2 regions of the Undibacter mobilis genome follow, and region 2 is predicted to be linked to the other one. Evidence: predicted binding sites of a transcription regulator. Region 2 holds the regulator's gene; the other holds the start of a gene.
The links. The regulator LexA, encoded in region 2, represses DNA repair genes until DNA is damaged. The targets are predictions, from matches to a motif close to TGTTCNNNNTGTGTTCNG.
Positions count from the first base shown of each region.

Region 1: DXH78_RS09995 (ribonuclease T2 family protein) is a predicted target of LexA. The motif match lies at 1,772-1,789, and genes of this name have one in related genera.

Region 1 is NZ_QRGO01000001.1:2,102,600-2,112,109, forward strand. It holds gene DXH78_RS09985 (16S rRNA (uracil(1498)-N(3))-methyltransferase) at 44-820, shown strand; gene DXH78_RS09990 (hypothetical protein) at 1,239-1,709, shown strand; gene DXH78_RS09995 (ribonuclease T2 family protein) at 1,858-2,613, shown strand; gene DXH78_RS10000 (hypothetical protein) at 2,781-3,128, shown strand; gene DXH78_RS10005 (23S rRNA (adenine(2030)-N(6))-methyltransferase RlmJ) at 3,160-4,026, shown strand; gene DXH78_RS10010 (cold-shock protein) at 4,254-4,466, shown strand; gene DXH78_RS10015 (glutathione S-transferase) at 4,613-5,221, shown strand; gene DXH78_RS10020 (outer membrane protein) at 5,304-5,903, opposite strand; gene DXH78_RS10025 (outer membrane protein) at 6,117-6,773, opposite strand; gene DXH78_RS10030 (outer membrane protein) at 7,097-7,714, opposite strand; gene DXH78_RS10035 (SDR family oxidoreductase) at 7,974-8,720, shown strand; gene uvrC (excinuclease ABC subunit UvrC) at 8,760-9,510, shown strand, end outside.
Region 2 is NZ_QRGO01000003.1:214,269-223,778, reverse strand. It holds gene DXH78_RS18520 (glutamine--tRNA ligase/YqeY domain fusion protein) at 1-300, shown strand, start outside; gene DXH78_RS18515 (ComEC/Rec2 family competence protein) at 412-2,679, shown strand; gene lexA (transcriptional repressor LexA) at 2,692-3,405, opposite strand; gene DXH78_RS18505 (molybdopterin molybdotransferase MoeA) at 3,543-4,751, opposite strand; gene moaC (cyclic pyranopterin monophosphate synthase MoaC) at 4,754-5,290, opposite strand; gene trpC (indole-3-glycerol phosphate synthase TrpC) at 5,296-6,108, opposite strand; gene trpD (anthranilate phosphoribosyltransferase) at 6,169-7,194, opposite strand; gene DXH78_RS18485 (anthranilate synthase component II) at 7,205-7,855, opposite strand; gene DXH78_RS18480 (cupin domain-containing protein) at 7,967-8,443, opposite strand; gene trpS (tryptophan--tRNA ligase) at 8,504-9,505, opposite strand.

The DNA of each region.
Region 1 (9,510 bases), on a different contig from region 2:
CGTCCTCCGGCACGTCCGAAATCGAGCCAAAGCCAGTCTGTTCATGCCGCAATACGATTTCCGCACCCCCCGCGTCTATCTCGATACCGCGCTGGCCGCCGGCGCCGAAATTCCACTCGACCGCGATCAGGCGAATCATCTCGGCAATGTGCTGCGGCTCGCCGCCGGGGACGCCGTGCTTTTGTTCAACGGCCGTGACGGCGAATGGGGGGCCGAGCTTACCGGGGCCGGCAAGCGTCTTGCCGTCAGGATAGATCGGCAAATGCGGCCGCAGCCGGAGGCCCCCGATCTCGAGTTCCTGTTCGCGCCGCTCAAGCACGCCCGGCTCGACTACACGGTGCAGAAGGCGGTGGAACTCGGCGTCTCGCGGCTCAGGCCCGTACTGACCCAGCATACCCAGGTGACGCGGATCAATCTCGAGCGCATGCGCGCCAATGTCGTCGAGGCCGCGCAGCAATGCGGTGTGCTCAATCTTGCCGAGGTCGCCGAACCGATCCAGCTCAAGACTGTCGCGTTGCACGATCCCGACAGGCTGCTGATTTTCTGCGACGAGGATGCCGAGGTCGCGGACCCAGTGAAGGCATTGCGCCGTGCCCGACCGCTGCCGAGCGCGCTGGTGCCGGACGAAGCGCTGGCGCCGATGCCGATGGCAGTGCTGATCGGGCCCGAAGGCGGATTTTCCGAAGACGAACGCGCGTTGCTGATGCAGCGGCCGAATATCGTGCGCCTGTCGCTCGGCCCGTTGATCCTGCGCGCCGACACAGCTGCGGTCGCGGCGCTGACATTGGCGCAGGCGGTGCTTGGCAACTGGAGATCGTGATGAGAGGGCAGTTTTATTAAACTGCCGGCGTGGCTGCCGACGCTTTTCGCCGGCAGCCAACGCCGCAACAAACGCTTTTGAACGCAACGCATACAACGCAACGAACGCACGAACATACGCACACAACGCAACGCCGAGGACAAAACGCTTCGGCCGACGGATGTGCCCGTCACAATCACGACGAATCCAACAACACGACTCGATTCGAGCGCGGCGCATCATGCGGCGATGCAAGCCCGTTCACGAGTCCGGGGCGCCGCGAATCTGTGGTCAACTCGCATTGACGGCGGCGAATCTGTGAATCGAAGGCCGCTGCGCCCGTGGACGTGGCGCGCGATATCGGCGCGGTGTGGTTTTTGCGTCCTTCCGATGGGCTGGCCGCTGGGCTAGAATGACGCCGTCAGCGGGAGTTCGGTTCATGGTTCGCCAGATGTTTCGTATCGTCAGTTTGGCCTCGGTCGCCAGCGCGGTGGTCCTGATGGCTTGGGCCGCCCAGTCCGGTTCGGCCCGTGCGGCCGGCTGGATCGAAAAGGGCATCTATCTGTCCGGCCCGAACTATGACGGCGACCTGCCGTCTTGCGAGGCGGCGCTCGGCGAGATCACCAGCCGGTTCGAAAGCACGCAGGCGCGGTTCTGGAACTCGAATGTCCAAATTCTTGGCTACGAGAGGGTCCGCGAGGTTGCTTACAGCCCGTGGGCGAAGGGCACCGTGCCGCGCCGTTTCTGCTCGGCGGTGGCCGATGTCTCCACCGGCCGCAAGCACGTGGTGAATTACTACATCACCGAAGACGGCGGCATGATCGGCGCCACCTGGGGCGTGACCTATTGCGTCGTCGGTTTCGACAGCAACATGGTCTACAGCCCAGCCTGCAAGATGGCGCGGCCCTGAGCTGTTGCCCTTCCTGCCATTTCAATCTGAGCACCAGCCGACGTCGCCGGGATGCGCAGATTTGTTCTTGATATGTTCCTGTAATTGGTCTAAGTTCCGGGAAACCTTGTTTTAGGTCAATTCCGGCTTTGTTCTGTTGGGGGCGTTAATGGCGTGGTCGGATCCGGCCGGGAATGCGGTGTGGCGTCTTCCTGCCCTGCGATGGCTGGCCAAGTCTGCCCGCGCCGGTGCCGTGACCTGCTGCTTTGTTTTTCTGTTTGCCGTCGTGGCTTTTGCCCAGGACGCCCGGGCACAGCAGGACCGCCGGCAAAATGCGCCGGGCCGGTTCGATTTCTATGTGTTGTCGCTGTCGTGGTCGCCGTCTTACTGCGAGGCATCGGCAGAGCGTGGCGCCTCGCGCAATGCCGACGTTCAGTGCGGCGGCCGGCCTTTCGCCTTCGTCGTCCATGGCCTTTGGCCGCAATATGATCGGGGCTTTCCGGAATACTGCAAGGTGCCGGCACCGCGGCTCAACCGCGCCATCGTCGGTGCCATGCTCGATCTGATGCCGAGCCCGCGTCTTGTCTATCACGAGTGGGACAAGCACGGCACATGCTCGGGCCTGTCGTCGAACGCCTATTTCGAGAACGTGCGCAAAGCGCGCGCGGCGGTGAAGATCCCCGACATCTATCTCGATCACGACAAGCCCGTCATGGTGTCGCCGGGCGACGTGGCCGCGGCTTTCGTCCAGGCCAATCCGGGCCTGACACAGGAGCAGATCGCCGTCACCTGCGACAGCAAGCGCCTGAGCGAAGTGCGCATCTGCATGTCGAAGGATTTTGCCTTCCACACCTGTCCCGAAACGGCGCGCCGCTCGTGCCGGCGTGACAAGGTTGCCATGCCGGCGATCCGTGGTGGCCGATAACGCCTGTTTATTCGCGGCGATGACTCTGCGATCCCATTAAGCGCGCGCTAACGCTCGCATTGCACGCTCGCGGAAAACACCTGCGTTCGCGACACATCCGGCTTTACTCCGGTGCTCTGTTAGCGCGATCTTTCGCGCGTCTTGAAGCCTGTGTGCCGGAAATCGCCATGGACCGCGTGAAGGATTACATCCGTTTCGTCGTCTGGTTCGTCGGCCTCAGCTACGTCGCGTTGTGGCCGGCAGCCGGATCGGATTTGGCGCCGCTGTCGCCCGGCCTGCATCTGATCGGAATGCTGGCGGCCTTCTGGGTGTTGGCGCGGCTGTGCCTTCTGTTGTGCGGCCGTGTAGCGGGAAAGCTGCTGCCAAAGGCGGCATGGGCGTCCCTGTCGCCGCGGCGTCTGCGCGCGGCGCTGGGGCGTGTGTTGATGCGGCTGACCCTCCGCCGGATCGAGCCGCCGCCGCCGCATTATGTTCACCCCCGCCGCGAATTCGGACTGCGCGGCGAGCCGCGTTGAAGCGTTGATCGTTTTGTCCTAAGCGGCAGTCATGAACTATCGCCACGCCTTTCATGCCGGCAATTTCGCCGACGTGTTCAAGCACGTCGTGCTGTGCCGCATCCTTCATTACCTGTGCGAGAAGCCGGCGGCGTTCCGCGTCATCGACACCCATGCCGGCGCCGGTCTCTATGACCTGACAAGCAGCGAGGCGCGCCGCGGCGGCGAGTGGCCGGGGGGCATCGGCCGGCTGATGGCGGCGGCCGAAAGCGGCGATATTCCGGCCGACGCCGCCACGTTGCTTAAGCCCTATTTCGATGTCCTTGGCGCCCTCAACGAGCGCGGCCAGCTCAAGATCTACCCCGGTTCCCCTGCGGTGACGCGCGCCTTCCTGCGCCCGCAGGACAAGCTGATTGCTTGCGAGATCGAGCCGGATGCGGTCCGTGCCCTGGCGCGAAACCTGGACAATGACGGTCGTATCAAGTCGATCGCCATCGACGGCTGGACCGCGCTGTCGGCTTATGTGCCGCCGCCGGAGCGACGCGGTCTGGTGCTGGTCGATCCGCCGTTCGAGGAGGAGGCTGATTTCCATCGTCTGTCGCACCTGCTCGGTGTGGCGCATCGCAAATGGGCGACCGGCATCTACGCGCTCTGGTATCCGATTAAGGGCCGGGGCGAAGCGGACGAACTGGCCAAGCGCGTTCGCAAGCTGGGGATTTCCAAGGTGCTGCGCGCCGAGCACCTGGTATCGCCCGTTCGCGACCAGACCCGGCTCAACGGGTCGGGGTTTATTCTGGTGAACCCGCCCTGGACGCTGGAGCGCGAGCTCGAGGTCTTGCTACCGCTGCTGGCGCAAGTGCTTGCGCGTGAAACCAATAGTGGCGGCTACCGGCTCGATTGGCTGGCCGGAGAGAACTAATTTCTACCGCGCCGCGTCACGCTGCGACTTAAGCAGCACAAATGGCCCCTTTTCCCGCGCCCGCACTTGGTGTGTAGTCCGTGAACTGGCAATGGCGTTCTGCCTCTCGTGTGGGGGCCGGCGGAATCACTGAGGCCCTTGAAGAGGCCGATGCTTTCCCCGTTCTTTGGAAGCCGTGTCATTCGCCGTGCGTGGGGCCGGCGATTGCGTGGGGAGGATCGACTGAAATGGCGCAAACTGGCGTGGTGAAGTTTTTCAACACCGAACGGGGCTATGGCTTTATCAAACCGGACGACGGCGCACGCGATGTGTTTGTTCACATCACCGCCGTTGAGCAGGCCGGCCTGAAGACCTTGAACGAAGGACAGAAGATCTCGTTCGACGTCGAGCCCGACAAGAAGGGCAAAGGGCCGAAGGCCGTCAATCTGGTCGTTAGCTAACACCGTTTCACGACGCGCTTGCGACAGCGGCGCGTCCGTGTGCAAAAGCTTGGGGAGCGCGCGTCATCGGCGCGCGCCAACCCTGAGCTTTTGTCGTCACCGGCGCGGAAACCGACAAGCACCCGCGCGAGCCATGGAATTCGCCAATGATGATTTTGCGTCATAGCCCTGCATCGCCGTTCGTCCGCAAGGTGAAGATCGCCGCCGACGTGCTCGGCCTCGCCGACCAGATCAAGCTTGAGGATACCGATACTATTGCCCCGGAATCTGGCTTCCTTGACCAGAACGCGCTTGGCAAGATTCCGACGCTGATCCTCGAGGACGGCTCGACCTTGTTCGACTCGCGGGTGATCGTTGAATATCTCGATCACCTTGCCGGCGGCGGACGTATTTTACCGAAGGAGCCGAAAGCGCGCTTCGCCGCGCTGCGCCTGCAGGCCTTGTGCGACGGCATTCTCGAAGCCACGCTGCTCATTGTCTATGAAGGCCGCTTCCGGACTCCGGAGATGCGGTTTCAGGCCTGGCTCGATCGTCAGCAGAGCAAGACCGATCGGGCCCTGGCCGTGCTCGAAGCAGCGCCGCCGGCGCTGACCGAAACTCCGGACGTCGGACAGATCGCGCTTGCCTGTGCGCTCGGCTATCTCGACCTGCGTCTCGCCGGTGCCTGGCGCAAGAATCATCCGAAGCTGGTGACCTGGCTCGACCAGTTTGCTGCGCGCGTGCCGGCCTTCGCCAGGACCAAGGCACCAACCTGACGTGAAATCAGGCCCAACAAAAAAGCCCCGGCGCGAGGCGCCGGGGCTTTGAGTCTGCTCAGTCAGCCAGCCTTCTCTTGCCTCAGAAGCGATAGTTGAGGCCCGCGCGGATGATGTTGGTGTGATAGTTCGAGCCAACACCCGCGAGCGTCGGTCCATCGCCGAGATCGACATAGAGATATTCGAGCTTTGCGGTCAGCGGACCCGAAATTGCGGCTTCGACGCCGCCGCCCAGCGTCCAGCCAGTCTTGGTATCGCTGACCATACCGACGCCAGCAACCGCGTTGCTGATGTCGCCGAACGCCACGCCGCCCGTCACGTAAGGCATGATAGTGCCACTGGCGCCCATCGCGTAGCCAACGCGGCCGCGTACGGTACCGAGCCAGTTGTTGCGAACGGCGGCGCTGCTGTGGCTCAGCCAGTTCATGTCGCCTTCGAGACCGAACACCCACGGGCCGCTCTGCAGATTGTAGCCGAGCGTGCCGCCGACGATTCCGGTGTCGGAGCCCGAACCGAACGAGCCGCCGCCGCTGAGACCGACATAGGGGCCAGTCCAGTTATACAGTGCCGGCGCAACATAGGCCGGCGCCTTCGTCGGCATGGGCCGCTGCATGTCTGCAGCCTGCGCCGATACGGCGCCCAAAGCCAAGACACTCGCTGTGGCGAGAAGAATGTTTTTCATGACGCACCTCATCGCGCTTCGAATGGAACTCATTCGGACGGACGCGAGCGCGCCGTCCCCCGATGGCGAGAAAACGCGCAATGGGTTGTTGCGTTCCGCGATTCGTGTAGGCGAAGTGAGTTTGTAATGTGGAACTTTGGGGGCGTTGCATTCGGGCAACAAAAAACCCCGGACCGAAGTCCGGGGTTTTTCTTCGTTTCTTTGGTTTGACGCTTAGAAGCGGTAGTTCAGGCCGCCGCGCACGACATTGGTGCGGAAGTCGGTCGACGAACCGGCCGGCGCATTGGCGTCCTTGAGGTCGACGTAGAGATATTCGACCTTGGCCGTCCACGGGCCGGCGATCGCGGCTTCGACGCCGCCGCCGAGCGTCCAGCCTGCCTTGGTCGACGACGCCGAACCGAGACCGGTCGCCGAAGTCTTCACGTCGCCGACAGCGAGACCGCCGGTGATATAGGGCAGGTAACGATCGAAGGCGTAGCCGATGCGGCCGCGCGCGGTGCCGAGCCAGTTGTTCTTGGCTTCGCAGCTCACGCCGACGGCGCAGGTGGACGAGCCCTTAAGGTTGGTCCAGTCGATGTCGCCTTCCAGACCGTACACGATCTGACCGGCCTGATAGTTGAAGCCCAAGGTGCCGCCGACGAGGCCGCCCGAGGTGTTAAAGTTGCCGCCGGTCGACAGCGGGCCGGACACCGAGCTACGGCCCCAGCCGCCGCCGCCATTGATACCGGCATAGAAGCCCGACCAGTTGTAGATCGGGGCGACATAAGCCGGCGCCTTGGTCGGCATCGCCTGGCGGCGGGCCATATCCGCGGCATTGGCCGCGCCAATCGACACCGCGATAGCGGCAGCAGCAAGTACGAAACGCTTCATTTCCAACTCTCCGTCGTGTAGCCCCAAAACCTGACGGGACAGTATTCGTTTTCAAAAAAGCGTCTAGTGCAAATAAGCAACACAAGTCAGGAAGTTGTCGATCGTGTCAAGACACCGGGACGACGTTGATTTGCCGCGTTCTCGCCGCAATTTTGACCATTCGCGGTCATCAAATTCATAAATGAATACTTAATCAGAAAGTATTAGCTGAAAGTTTACCATAATTACTCCGCTGAATACGTGAGCGCAAAAGAAAAGCCCCGAACCTGGCGGTCCGGGGCTTTGAATTGTGCGGCCCGGCGAACGGGCTGCAGCGGCGTCGGTCAGAAGCGGTAGTTCACACCGACGCGGATCATGCTGGTTTCGAGACCGTTGCCGACACCCGTGATCGAATAGGTGCGGTTGCTCAGGTCGGCGTAGAGATATTCGATCTTGGCCGACCACTGCTGGGCGAGGCCGAATTCGACGCCGGTGCCCAAGGTCCAGCCGATATGGGTCTTGGTTTCCGACAGCGCGCCGCTTTCGCCCTTGAGGCCGCCATAGGCGATACCGCCGGTGAGGTAGATCAGGACGTTGTTCCAGGCCATGCCGGCGCGGCCGCGCAGGGTGCCGAACCACGGATTTGAGAACTTGTAGGGGGCAAATGTATCGTCGGCGCCCGAGATCTGCAGGTCGGTTTCGCCGCCGAACACGAACTGGCCGCTCTGCCAGTTGTAGCCGCCGGTCAGGCCGCCGAGGATGCCGCTCGGCTTGGTGTTGGTGCCCGGCACGTCACCCCACTGATAGCCGACGACGGCGCCGGCATACCAACCAGCCCAGTTGTAGTACGTGCCCTGGGCGGGCTGCGAGTAGTAGTTGTTGCGCGGCAGATCGGCGGCGGAAGCGGCAGTTGCCGCCGTAGCGGCCGCCAGAACGGTCATCGCCAGAATTTGCTTCTTCATTTTACTCTCCACCTACTCACGCACTCCGCATTCGCGGAAAGGTCTGACTGTTGTTGGCGCTTGGTTGCCAAACTTGGACAATTTTTCGTGGACGAGTTATCGCGCTTTGGCGGTTAAGCGGTTATTACCCGCTAACCCTGACACCCCGTTATCCCTAAAGAACGGTTGCGCTTTATGCTTTCTGCCGCGTTTACCATGTTGACTTGCCAACCTCTGTGCCGATGAGTTGAATGAAGTGGTGGCCATTTCAGAAACAGTAGTGCCGCGAGCGGCTCTTATTACCGGCGCGGCGCGGCGCATCGGTGCCGCTATCGCGATCGCTTTATCGCGCGCCGGTTACGCGGTGGTGCTGCACGCCAACCATTCGCGCGAAGAGGCCGAAGGTATTGCGGCGGAGATCGAGCGCGACGGCGGTCGCGCCGCGGTGGTCCTCGGCGATCTGGCCGATGCAGGTGCGGTAGCCGCTATCGTTCCGGCGGCAGCCGCCTTCGGCACGCTGACGTTGCTGGTCAACAATGCCAGCCTGTTCGATGAGGACGATATCGCCTCTATGACGCGCGAGGGCTTCGAGCGCACCCTGGCGGTCAATCTCACGGCGCCGTTGTTTCTCGCCCAGGCATTCGCCGCGCAGGCGCCGCGCAATGCCGGTTCGTCGATCGTCAACATCGTGGATCAGCGCGTGCTGCGGCCGACGCCGAAGTTCTTTTCCTACGCCTTGAGCAAGTCTGCGCTGCATGATGCGACGACGACGCTGGCGCAAGGTTTGGCGCCGCTGCGCGTCAATGCGGTGGCGCCGGGCCCAACCTTGCCCAGCCCGCGGCAGAACGGCGACCAATTCGCCGAGCAGGCGGCGCTGGTGCCGCTTGGCAAGGGACCATCCCCGCAGGATATCGCCGCGGCGGTGGTCTACCTCGCCAGCGCCCAAAGCGTGACCGGCATGACCATTGCGGTGGATGGCGGGCAGCATTTGTCCTGGCGGACGCCCGATGCGGACATCACAGAGTAGGGCAGTGGCCAAGATCGCCGCACGGCCTATATTCGCCCCATGAACGGCGCCCGTAAGGACATCGATCCGGCCAGCGAATTGCGCGAAGACGACGACGCGCCGACGCTGCCCGAGCTCGATCTCTCAGAACCAGACGCGGAAGCCGGCACGCTCGCGCACGGGCGCGCCGCGATCGCGCGCGCCGTCAAACATGCGCCGGCTGGGCCGGGCGTCTATCGCATGATCGATGCGAAGGGCGATGTGCTCTATGTCGGCAAAGCCAAGAGCATCAAGAAGCGCGTGGCCAACTACACGCGCCCGGTCGCTTACGACGCACGCATTGCACGGATGATCTCGGCGACGGTGTCGATGGAGTTCGTCTCCACCGCGACCGAAACCGAAGCGCTGCTGCTTGAGGCCAACCTGATCAAGCGCTTGCGGCCGCGCTTCAACGTGCTGCTGCGCGACGACAAGTCGTTTCCCTATATCCTCATCACCTCGGATCACTGGGCCCCGCAGATATTGAAGCATCGCGGTGCGCGTACGCGGCCGGGGCGCTATTACGGGCCGTTCGCCAATGCCGGCGCGGTGAACCGCACCATCAATGCTCTGCAGCGCGCCTTCCTGCTGCGCTCGTGCTCGGACTCTTTCTTCGAGTCGCGGTCGCGGCCGTGCCTGCTGTACCAGATCAAGCGCTGCTCCGGTCCGTGCACGCAGGAAGTCGACTTTGCCGGCTATCAGGAGCTGGTGCGCGAGGCCAATGCGTTTCTCGACGGCAAGAGCCGCAACGTGCAGAAGCAGCTTGCGGCCG
Region 2 (9,510 bases):
TGGGTGTCGGCCGAGCATTCGGTGCCGGCAGAGCTTCGGCTCTACAACACGCTCTTCAGCGATCCGGACCCGAGCGCGGACCCCGAGAGCTTCGCCAAGGGGATCAATCCGCAATCGCTTGAGGTCCTGAGCGATGCGCGGGTCGAACCGGCGCTGGCCGGCGCCAAGGGCGGCGACGCCATCCAGTTCGAGCGCCAGGGCTACTTTGTCATCGACCGCGACAGCACGCCCGGCAAACTGGTGTTCAACCGCACCATCGGCCTGCGCGACACCTACGCCAAGGATGTGGCGAAGGGGTAGACGAGTTGCATTTGCCCCGGGGACTGGTCCGTTCACAACCGTTCCTCTAATCTGCAACCCAGAGCTGCGCTAGTCTGATCTCCGGTTGCGGGTAGCGTCGGGGGCGGCGTCGTGGCTCCATCGCCGGAAAATCGGGCGAAAGCGGTTGTGGCAGGCGTCGCCGCGGCGGGCCGTCGGGCAGGTGTCTGGCCCGCCGGACTCGATGCATTCAATGTCCAAGCGGGCAAGCACCTGGCGGCCTGGGTCACCGCCGAGGTGGCGCCGGGCCGCCTGCTGCCATGGCTGCCGGTGGCGTTCGGCTGCGGCATTGCCGTCTATTTCGCCGCCGATCGCGAGCCGATGTGGTGGGCCGCGACGGCGGCGGCCCTTGCCGCGCTGGCGATGACGTTTGCGGCGCGCAAGCATCCGGTTGGATTTCCGCTGGCGCTCGGCGTCGCCGCGCTGGCCGCGGGCTTTGCCATTGCTACGCTCCACAGTGCGCGCATCGCGCATCCCATTCTGCGCAGCGCGACATGGACCGCCGAAGTCTCCGGCTTTGTCGAAGTCCGCGAGGAGCGGGCGCGCAGCGACCGCATCGTCGTCCGCGTCCAGAAATTCGAGGCGCCGCGCATCACCGAAAAACCGGAGCGCGTGCGGGTGTCGGTGCGCAAGAGCACGGCGCCTGCCGTCGGCGCGTTCGTCGCGTTCAAGGCGTATCTGGCGCCGCCGCTCGAGCCGCTGCGGCCCGGCGGCTATGACTTCGCGCGCGATCTGTATTTCCAGCAGATCGGCGCCTCGGGCTATGTGCTCGGCCGCATCCGTAACGAAGCCGCGCCGGTCGCGCGCGGGCTGTGGCTGTCTTATGCAACGTTCTTCGATGCCCTGCGCGACAGCATGGATAATCGCATCCGCGCCATCCTGCCTGGCGATCGCGGCTCGATCGCCTCGGCGCTGATCACCGGCACACGCGACGCGATTTCACAGCCGGTCAACGACGCCATGTATGTCTCGAGCCTGGCGCATGTGCTGTCGATCTCCGGCTATCACATGGCGGTTGTTGCCGGCATGGTGTTCTTCACCATTCGCGCCGTGCTGGCGATCTTTCCAGCGCTGGCGCTGCGTCGTCCGATCAAGAAATGGGCAGCCTTGGGCGCGCTCGGCGCGGCGACGTTCTATCTGATGCTGTCCGGCGCCGAGGTAGCGACGCAGCGCTCCTACATCATGGTCGCCATCGTGCTCGTCGGCGTGATGGCCGATCGCCCGGCAATCACCTTCCGCACCCTGACCGTCGCCGCGCTGGTTGTCATGGCACTGACGCCGCAAGCGGTGGTGCATCCGAGCTTCCAGATGTCGTTCGCTGCGACCTTGGCGCTGGTCGCCGGCTATCAGATCTCGCTGCGCTGGCAGGCCGGCGCGGAGAGCCCGCTCGCCGCCCGCATCGCCCTGTGGGGTGGGCGCGAAATTGCCGCGCTGATCCTGGCCTCGCTGGTCGCGGGCCTCGCCACCACGCCGTTCGCCGCCTATCACTTTCATCGTATCGCGCCTTACGGCGTCATCGCCAATTTGCTGGCCATGCCGGTGGTCTCGGTGCTCGTCATGCCGATGGGCGTTGCCGGCGCGCTCACAATGCCTTTCGGCTTCGATGCCGTGTTCTGGAAGCTGATGGGGCTCGGGCTCGACTGGATGATCGCGGTGGCGCTGTGGGTGACGCAATTGCCCGGCGCAGTCGGCCCGATGCCGGCTTTCGGTATCGCGCCGCTGCTCTTGGTGACCCTGGGGCTGCTGCTGCTGTGCCTGCTGCGCTCGCCATTGCGCTGGAGCGGCGCTGCTTGCGTAGCGCTGTCAGCGATTTGGGCGCTGGCGACGCCGCAGCCCGATGTGTTGATGGCAAGCGACGGACAGACCGCGGCAGTCCGGGGCGCGGCCGGGCGATGGGTTATTCTGCAGCGGGGGCGCGACGGCTTCGCGATCAAGGAATGGCTGGCGGCCGATGGTGATATGCGCAGCGCCGACCATGCCAGCCTCAAAGACGGCGTCCGCTGCGATGCCATGGGCTGCACCGCGATACTGCGTGACGGCCGCGTGGTCGCGTTCGCCGCGTCGGTGGACGCCTTTGCCGAGGACTGCGCACGCGCCGCTGTCGTTCTGTCGTCGCGCACGGCGCCGGGCCAATGCGACGCGCGGCTCATCGATCGGGCGGCGTGGCGGCGCCACGGCGCAGCCGCGCTTTACCGCAACGGGGACGGCTTCGATATCGAGGTAGCGCGGCCGCCGACGCAAGACCGGCCCTGGGCGAGGGCGCGCACGGTGCTGGCGGCCGGCGAAGCCGGATCAACCGGTGCGCGCCGCCCGCAACGGGATGCGACGCCGCCGACGGAGGACCTGGAAGCGGGGGATTAGCGGGGCTGACGGTCAGTACCGCCGGAACATCGCCACCAGCTTGCCCTGGATGCGCACGCGGTTGGGCGGCAGGATACGCACCTCATAAGCGGCATTGGCCGGCTCGAGCGCGATGGAAGCGCCGCGGCGGCGGAAGCGCTTCAGCGTGGCCTCCTCGTCGTCAATCAGCGCCACCACGATATCGCCGGTGTCGGCACCCTCGGAGCGTCGGATGAGGGCGATGTCGCCGTCGAGAATGCCGGCGTCGATCATCGAGTCGCCGCGCACTTCCAGCGCGAAATGCTCGCCGTTCGAGAGCAGCTCGGGCGGCATGTTGATGACATGGCTGCGCTGCTGGATCGCCTCGATCGGCGTACCGGCGGCGATGCGGCCCATGACCGGCACCGAAATCGGCCGTGTCGCATCGTCTTCGGTGACGACAGGCCGGGCCTTGCCGAGATTGCCCTCAATGACACTGGGGTTGAAGCCACGGGCGCGGCCATTGCCGCCGCCGCCAAGGCCGTGCTGGACCGAATCCGGCAGCTTGATCACCTCGATGGCGCGGGCGCGGTTGGCGAGGCGGCGGATGAAGCCACGCTCTTCCAGAGCGGTGATCAGACGGTGAATGCCCGATTTCGAGCGCAGGTCCAGCGCATCCTTCATTTCATCGAAGGAGGGCGGTACGCCGGTTTCGGTCAACCGTTCGTGGATGAACCGCAGGAGTTCGAATTGTTTGCGCGTTAGCATCGCTTGTGGGCCTCCGGTCGCGGCGACTCCGCGGCCTGATTGGCGCGGAATCATCCGAAACAAAGCATGAACGGACACTATCTGTTCGATATGTGTTCCGCAACCACTTAATTTGACGTGAACAAGTCGAGAGGCCGCTAAAACCCGAACTTAAGGATGCGGCAGCGGCTGCCGGCCCCGGCCGCGGGGGCGTGCGGCTCACGAATCAACAGGCAGTCCGCCTGCGATAACGGGGCCATCAGGGAACTGTCCTGATTGGCGACCGGCGTGGCGATCAGTCCGTCCGGGCCCATCGCCAGCGTAGCGCGCAGGTAGTCGGCACGCTCGTCATTGGCAGGCAGATCGCGGCCGAGAAGGGCCGGTTCGGACTGGGGGACGACATCGGAGCGGCCCGACAGCGTGCGCAGCAGCGGCAGCAGAAACAGGAAAGCACAGACGTAAGACGATACCGGATTGCCCGGCACGCCGAGCACATGCATCGGACCGAGCCGCCCGTGCATCATCGGCCGGCCCGGTCGCAGGGCGACGCGCCAGAACGACAGATCGAGCCCTTCGGCGGCCAGCGCCTTCTGCACCAGATCGTGGTCGCCGACCGAGGCGCCGCCGCTGGTGAGCAGCACGTCGGCTTTGGCGTCGCGGGCGCGACGAATGCGGACACCGATATCGTCCAGCGTATCGCGGGCAACGCCGAGATCGATTACGTCGCCACCCGCCGAGCGGACCAGCGCCGACAAGGCAAAGCCGTTGGAATAGACGATCTGGCCGGGGCCGGGCTCGCCGCCAGGCAGGATCAGTTCGTCGCCGGTGCCGAGCACAGCGATTACGGGCCGGCGATGGACCCGCAGCCGCGGGTGGTTCATCGCGGCCGCCAGCATAACGTCACGGTCGGTCAGCAACCGCCCTTTGGCGAGCAGCACGGCGCCTTGTTTGAAATCGATGCCGGCGTAGCGGACGTTGCGGCCTTTGGAGGTGGCTTTCTCGACCGTGACCTTATCGCCGTCGCGGCGGGTGAGCTCCTGGATGACGACGGTGTCGGCGCCATCCGGCAGCACGCCGCCGGTGAAGATGCGCGCCGCTTCGCCTTGGCCGATGCGGCCAGAGAAGGGATGGCCGGCGGCGACCTCGCCAATCACCTTGAGCGGTGTCGGCGCGTTGGCGATGTCGTCGGCGCGCACGGCGTAACCATCCATGGCCGAAACATTGGCGGGCGGCTGTGTACGCAAGGCGGTCAGGTCTTCGGCGAGAACGCGGCCCGGCGCATCGCTCAACGGAACGTCTTCGGTGCCCAGTGCCGCGGTGTCGGCCAGCACCCGCGCCAACGCTTCGGCGACCGGCATCAGGGCCATTGTTACGCTTCCGCCTTGTACGGTCCCGACTTGCCGCCGGTCTTTTCGAGCAGGCGGATGCCCTCAATGCGCATCGACTTCTCGATGGCTTTGGCCATGTCGTAGATGGTGAGGCAGGCGATCGAGACCGCGGTCAGCGCCTCCATCTCGACGCCGGTCTTGCCGGTGACCTTGACGGTCGCCTGTACCAGGAAGCCCGGAAAGCTGTGCTCCGGAAAGATATCGACCGCCACCTTGGTAATCGGCAGCGGATGACACAGCGGGATCAGGCCGTGCGTGTGTTTGGCTGCCATGATGCCAGCGAGCCTTGCCGCGCCGAGTACATCGCCCTTCATGGCGTTGCCGGCGATGACAGCGTCCAGCGTTTCCTTGCGCATGATGACGCGGCCCTCGGCGCGCGCGACGCGCTCGGTCGGCGCCTTGGCCGAAACGTCGACCATGTTGGCCTTGCCGGTCTGGTCGATGTGGCTGAGCTTCGCGCCCGATATCGGCTTCGTCTTTGGCTTCACGGCCTTCGCCTTCGGTTTGGCTTTGGCCATTGTCGTTACTCCGCGGCCGCGTGGCTGGGTCTGGCGAGCAAAGTGCGAGTCGCGGCAGCGACGTCGGCCTGCCGCATCAGGCTCTCGCCAATGAGGAAGGTCGAAATGCCGACCGCCTCCAACCGGGCGAGGTCGGCCGGCGTGAAAATCCCGCTTTCGCCGACGATGAGGCGATCCTTGGGCACGAGCGGCGCAAGGCGCTCGCTGACCGTGAGCGAGGTCTCGAAGGTGCGGAGGTCCCGGTTGTTGATACCGATCATCCGGGATTTCAGCTTCAGGGCGCGGTCAAGTTCATCTTCTGCGTGAACTTCAATCAAGACGTCCATGCCATATGAAAATGCTGTACTTTCCAGTTCGGCGGCGGCGCTGTCATCGACCGACGCCATGATGATCAGGATGCAGTCAGCACCCCAGGCGCGGGCCTCCGCGCACTGGTACGGCTCGAACATGAAGTCCTTGCGCAAGGCCGGCAGCTTGGTCGCCTCGCGGGCGGCGGTGAGGAACTCCGGCTTGCCCCGGAAGCTGGGCGCGTCGGTCAGCACCGACAAGCAGGCGGCACCGCCGGCCTCATAGGCTCTGGCGAGCGCCGGCGGGTCGAAATCGGCGCGGATCAACCCTTTGGACGGACTGGCCTTCTTGATCTCCGCGATCAGCGCGTAATCGCCGGCGGCAATGCGGCTCTCAATGGCGCGCAGGAACCCGCGCGCCGGCGGCAGGGCCTTGGCCTGCGCCTCGAGGTCGGCGAGCGAACGGACGCGCTTGGCCGCCGCGATTTCCTCGCGCTTGTAGGCTTCGATTTTCTTGAGGATATCGGCCACGATTTTTTCTACCGCGTGATCTTGTCCAAAAACCGGTGTCCACTTTTGGGGATCACGCGGCTACTCCTCGGTGGCGCAGGATACTGCAATCAGGCGGTCAAGCCGACCCTCGGCTTCGCCGGAATCGATCGACTGGGCGGCGAGCGCGGCGCCTTCCTTAAGGTCCTTGGCCTTGCCGGCGACGATCAGCGCCGCCGCCGCATTGAGAATGGTGACGTCCCGGAACGGCCCCGGCTTGCCCTTGAGCACGTCGAGCAGGGCCTTGGCGTTGGTCTCGGCATCGCCGCCTTTCAGCGCTTCCGGCTTGGCCCGGGACAGGCCGGCATCTTCCGGAGTGATCTCAAAGGTGCGGATCTTGCCGCCCTTGAGTTCGGCAACAGTGGTCGAACCCGAGGTGGTGATCTCATCGAGACCGTCGGAGCCGTGCACGACCCAGATGCTCTCGGAGCCGAGATTATTGAGCACCTGCGCCATCGGCTCGACCCAGTGCTTGGAGAAAGTGCCGATCATCTGCCGTTTGACCGAGGCCGGGTTCGACAGCGGCCCGAGCAGATTGAAGATGGTGCGGGTGCCCAGTTCGACCCGCGTCGGGCCAACGTTCTTCATCGCCGGATGATGCGCCGGCGCGAACATGAAACCGATGCCGGCCTTGGCGATGCATCGGCCGACCTGGTCGGAGGTGAGGTCGATCTTGACGCCAAGCGCGCCCAGCACGTCGGCGGAGCCCGATTTCGACGACAGCGCACGGTTGCCATGCTTGGCGACCGGCACGCCGGCGCCGGCCAGCACGAAGGCCGCGCAGGTCGAGATGTTATAGGAGCCCGAGGCATCGCCGCCGGTGCCGACAATATCGACAGCATCGGCGGGCGCTTTCACGCCCAGCATCTTGGCGCGCATGGTCGTGACCGCACCCGTAATTTCGTCGACGGTTTCGCCGCGCACGCGCAGCGCCATCAGGAGCCCGCCCATCTGCGACGGCGTGGCTTCGCCGGACATCATGCGGTCGAAGGCGTTGGCAGCTTCGTCGCGGGAAAGACTCGCGCCGGTTGCGACCTTGGCAATCAGCGATTTGAATTCGTCGGCCACGGTCGTCTCCTCAACCCGCCAGATGCGCCGGCGCACGCGCACCGGCATTCGGCGATGCCGCGATCGAAACGCGGCCCTGTTTCTTGTTCCACGCGGCCGCCAACTCCAGAAAGTTCTGGAGCATCAGGTGGCCGTGTTCGGATGCGATGCTTTCCGGATGAAACTGCACGCCATGCAGCGGCAGCGTCTTGTGCGCCATGCCCATGACAAGGCCGTCGGCGGTCTGCGCGTTGACGCGCAGCTCGGCGGGCAGCGAGCCACGCTCGACGATGAGCGAGTGATAGCGCGTCGCCTTGAACGGCCCATTGATGCCTCGGAAAACGCCGGTGGCGTCGTGGCTGATCTCGGAGACCTTGCCGTGAACCATCTGCGGCGCGCGGATGACCTTGCCGCGGAACACCTGGCCCATGGCCTGGTGGCCGAGGCAGACGCCGAACATCGGAATGGTCGGCGAAGCCTTCTTGATGAGGTCGAGACAGATGCCGGCTTCGTTTGGCGTGCAGGGGCCGGGCGACAGCACGATGCCGTCCGGCGCCATCGCCATCACGTCATCGACGGCAATCTTGTCGTTGCGGTGAACGACGACGTCCGCCCCCAGCCCGCCCAGGTAATGGACGAGGTTGAAGGTGAAACTGTCGTAATTGTCGATCAGGACGATCATGTTTTCCAAGCCCGGCCAAGGTCTTAAAGGCTTGGGGAGGGAGGGGTCAAGGCGGGTGTCCGCACCGTCCGGGTTCGCGGCCTGACCGCCGCGCCCCGGAATGACGGACAGTTAGGCCTTATGGATCGGATCGATCCAAGCCACGTTTTCCGGCTTTTCGACCGGTTCGATGTCGAGATTGACCACCACCGCCTCGTTGTCGGAGCGGACCAGAACGCATTCCAGCACCTCGTCCGGGCTGGCGTTGATTTCCTGATGCGGCACGAAAGGCGGCACGTAGATGAAATCGCCCGGACCGGCCTCGGCGGTGAATTCGAGGTTCTCGCCCCACCGCATGCGCGCCTTGCCGCGAATGACGTAGATCACGCTTTCGAGCTCGCCGTGATGATGCGCGCCGGTCTTGGCATTCGGGTGGATATGGACCGTGCCGGCCCAAAGCTTCTGCGCGCCGACGCGCGCCGCGTTGATGGCGGCCTTGCGGTCCATGCCGGGCGTCGACGCGGTGTTCGGATCGAGCGAATTGCCCGGGACGACGCGAACGCCATCGTGCTTCCACTTCGGCTCATGGGAATGATCGTGATCTGTCATGGTCGTCTCTCCCGGCCGCTGGCCGCCTGTCGGAAAATGATGGCCTGGTTCTATACCGGATTACAATACGAACAGGCCGAGGCCTTCGACAACGTCGCGCTTGGTAGCTTCGGTCCGGCTGCGCGCCTTTGCCGTGCCGTTGCGGATCACGTCGAGAACATAGGCCGGCTCTTTCGCGAGTTGCGCCCGTCGCTCCCGGATCGGCGCGATCAGCGCCTGCAGGATGTCTTCGAGGCGGCGCTTGATCTTGCTGTCGCCTAATCCGCCTCGCCGATACTGCGCTTTCAAGTGTTCCAGCGTGGCGCGATCCTCGTCGAAAGCATCCAGATAGGTGAAGACGACATTGCCTTCCACCTGTCCGGGGTCTTCGACCCGAAGATGTTGAGGGTCGGTGAACATTGCCTTCACCGCTGCCGCGATCTCATCCGGCGAGGCCGAAAGTGCGATGGCGTTGCCGGTCGATTTCGACATTTTCGCTTTTCCGTCCACGCCTGGCAGCCGGCCTACTGGCGGAATGACGGCTTGCGCTTCCGGCAGGAGGGTCCGTCCGGCGGTCGCGTTGATGCGGCGCACGATTTCGTTGGTCTGTTCGATCAGCGGCGCCTGATCCTCGCCGACGGGCACGACAGTCGCCTTGAACGCGGTAATGTCCGCCGCCTGCGCCGCCGGATAGCACAGGAAGCCCGCGGGGATATCGCGGCCGAAGCCGCGGCTGCGGATCTCATCCTTGATCGTGGGGTTCCGCTCCAGCCGGGCAACGGTGACGAAGTTCAGGTAGAGCATCGACAGCTCGGCTAGCGCCGGCAGATGGGATTGCAGGCAGATCGTGGTCTTGGCCGGATCAATGCCGACGGCAAGGTAATCCAGCGTCACTTCGATCAAGCTGTGCCGCACCTTGTCGGGATCGTGAGCATTGTCGGTCAGGGCCTGCATGTCGGCGAGCAGTAGGAATTGTTCGTGGCTGTCTTGAAACCGCAGGCGATTGCGCAACGATCCGGCATAGTGGCCGATGTGCAGCGGGCCGGTGGTGCGGTCGCCTGTCAGAACGACGGGTTTGGTCATGGGTG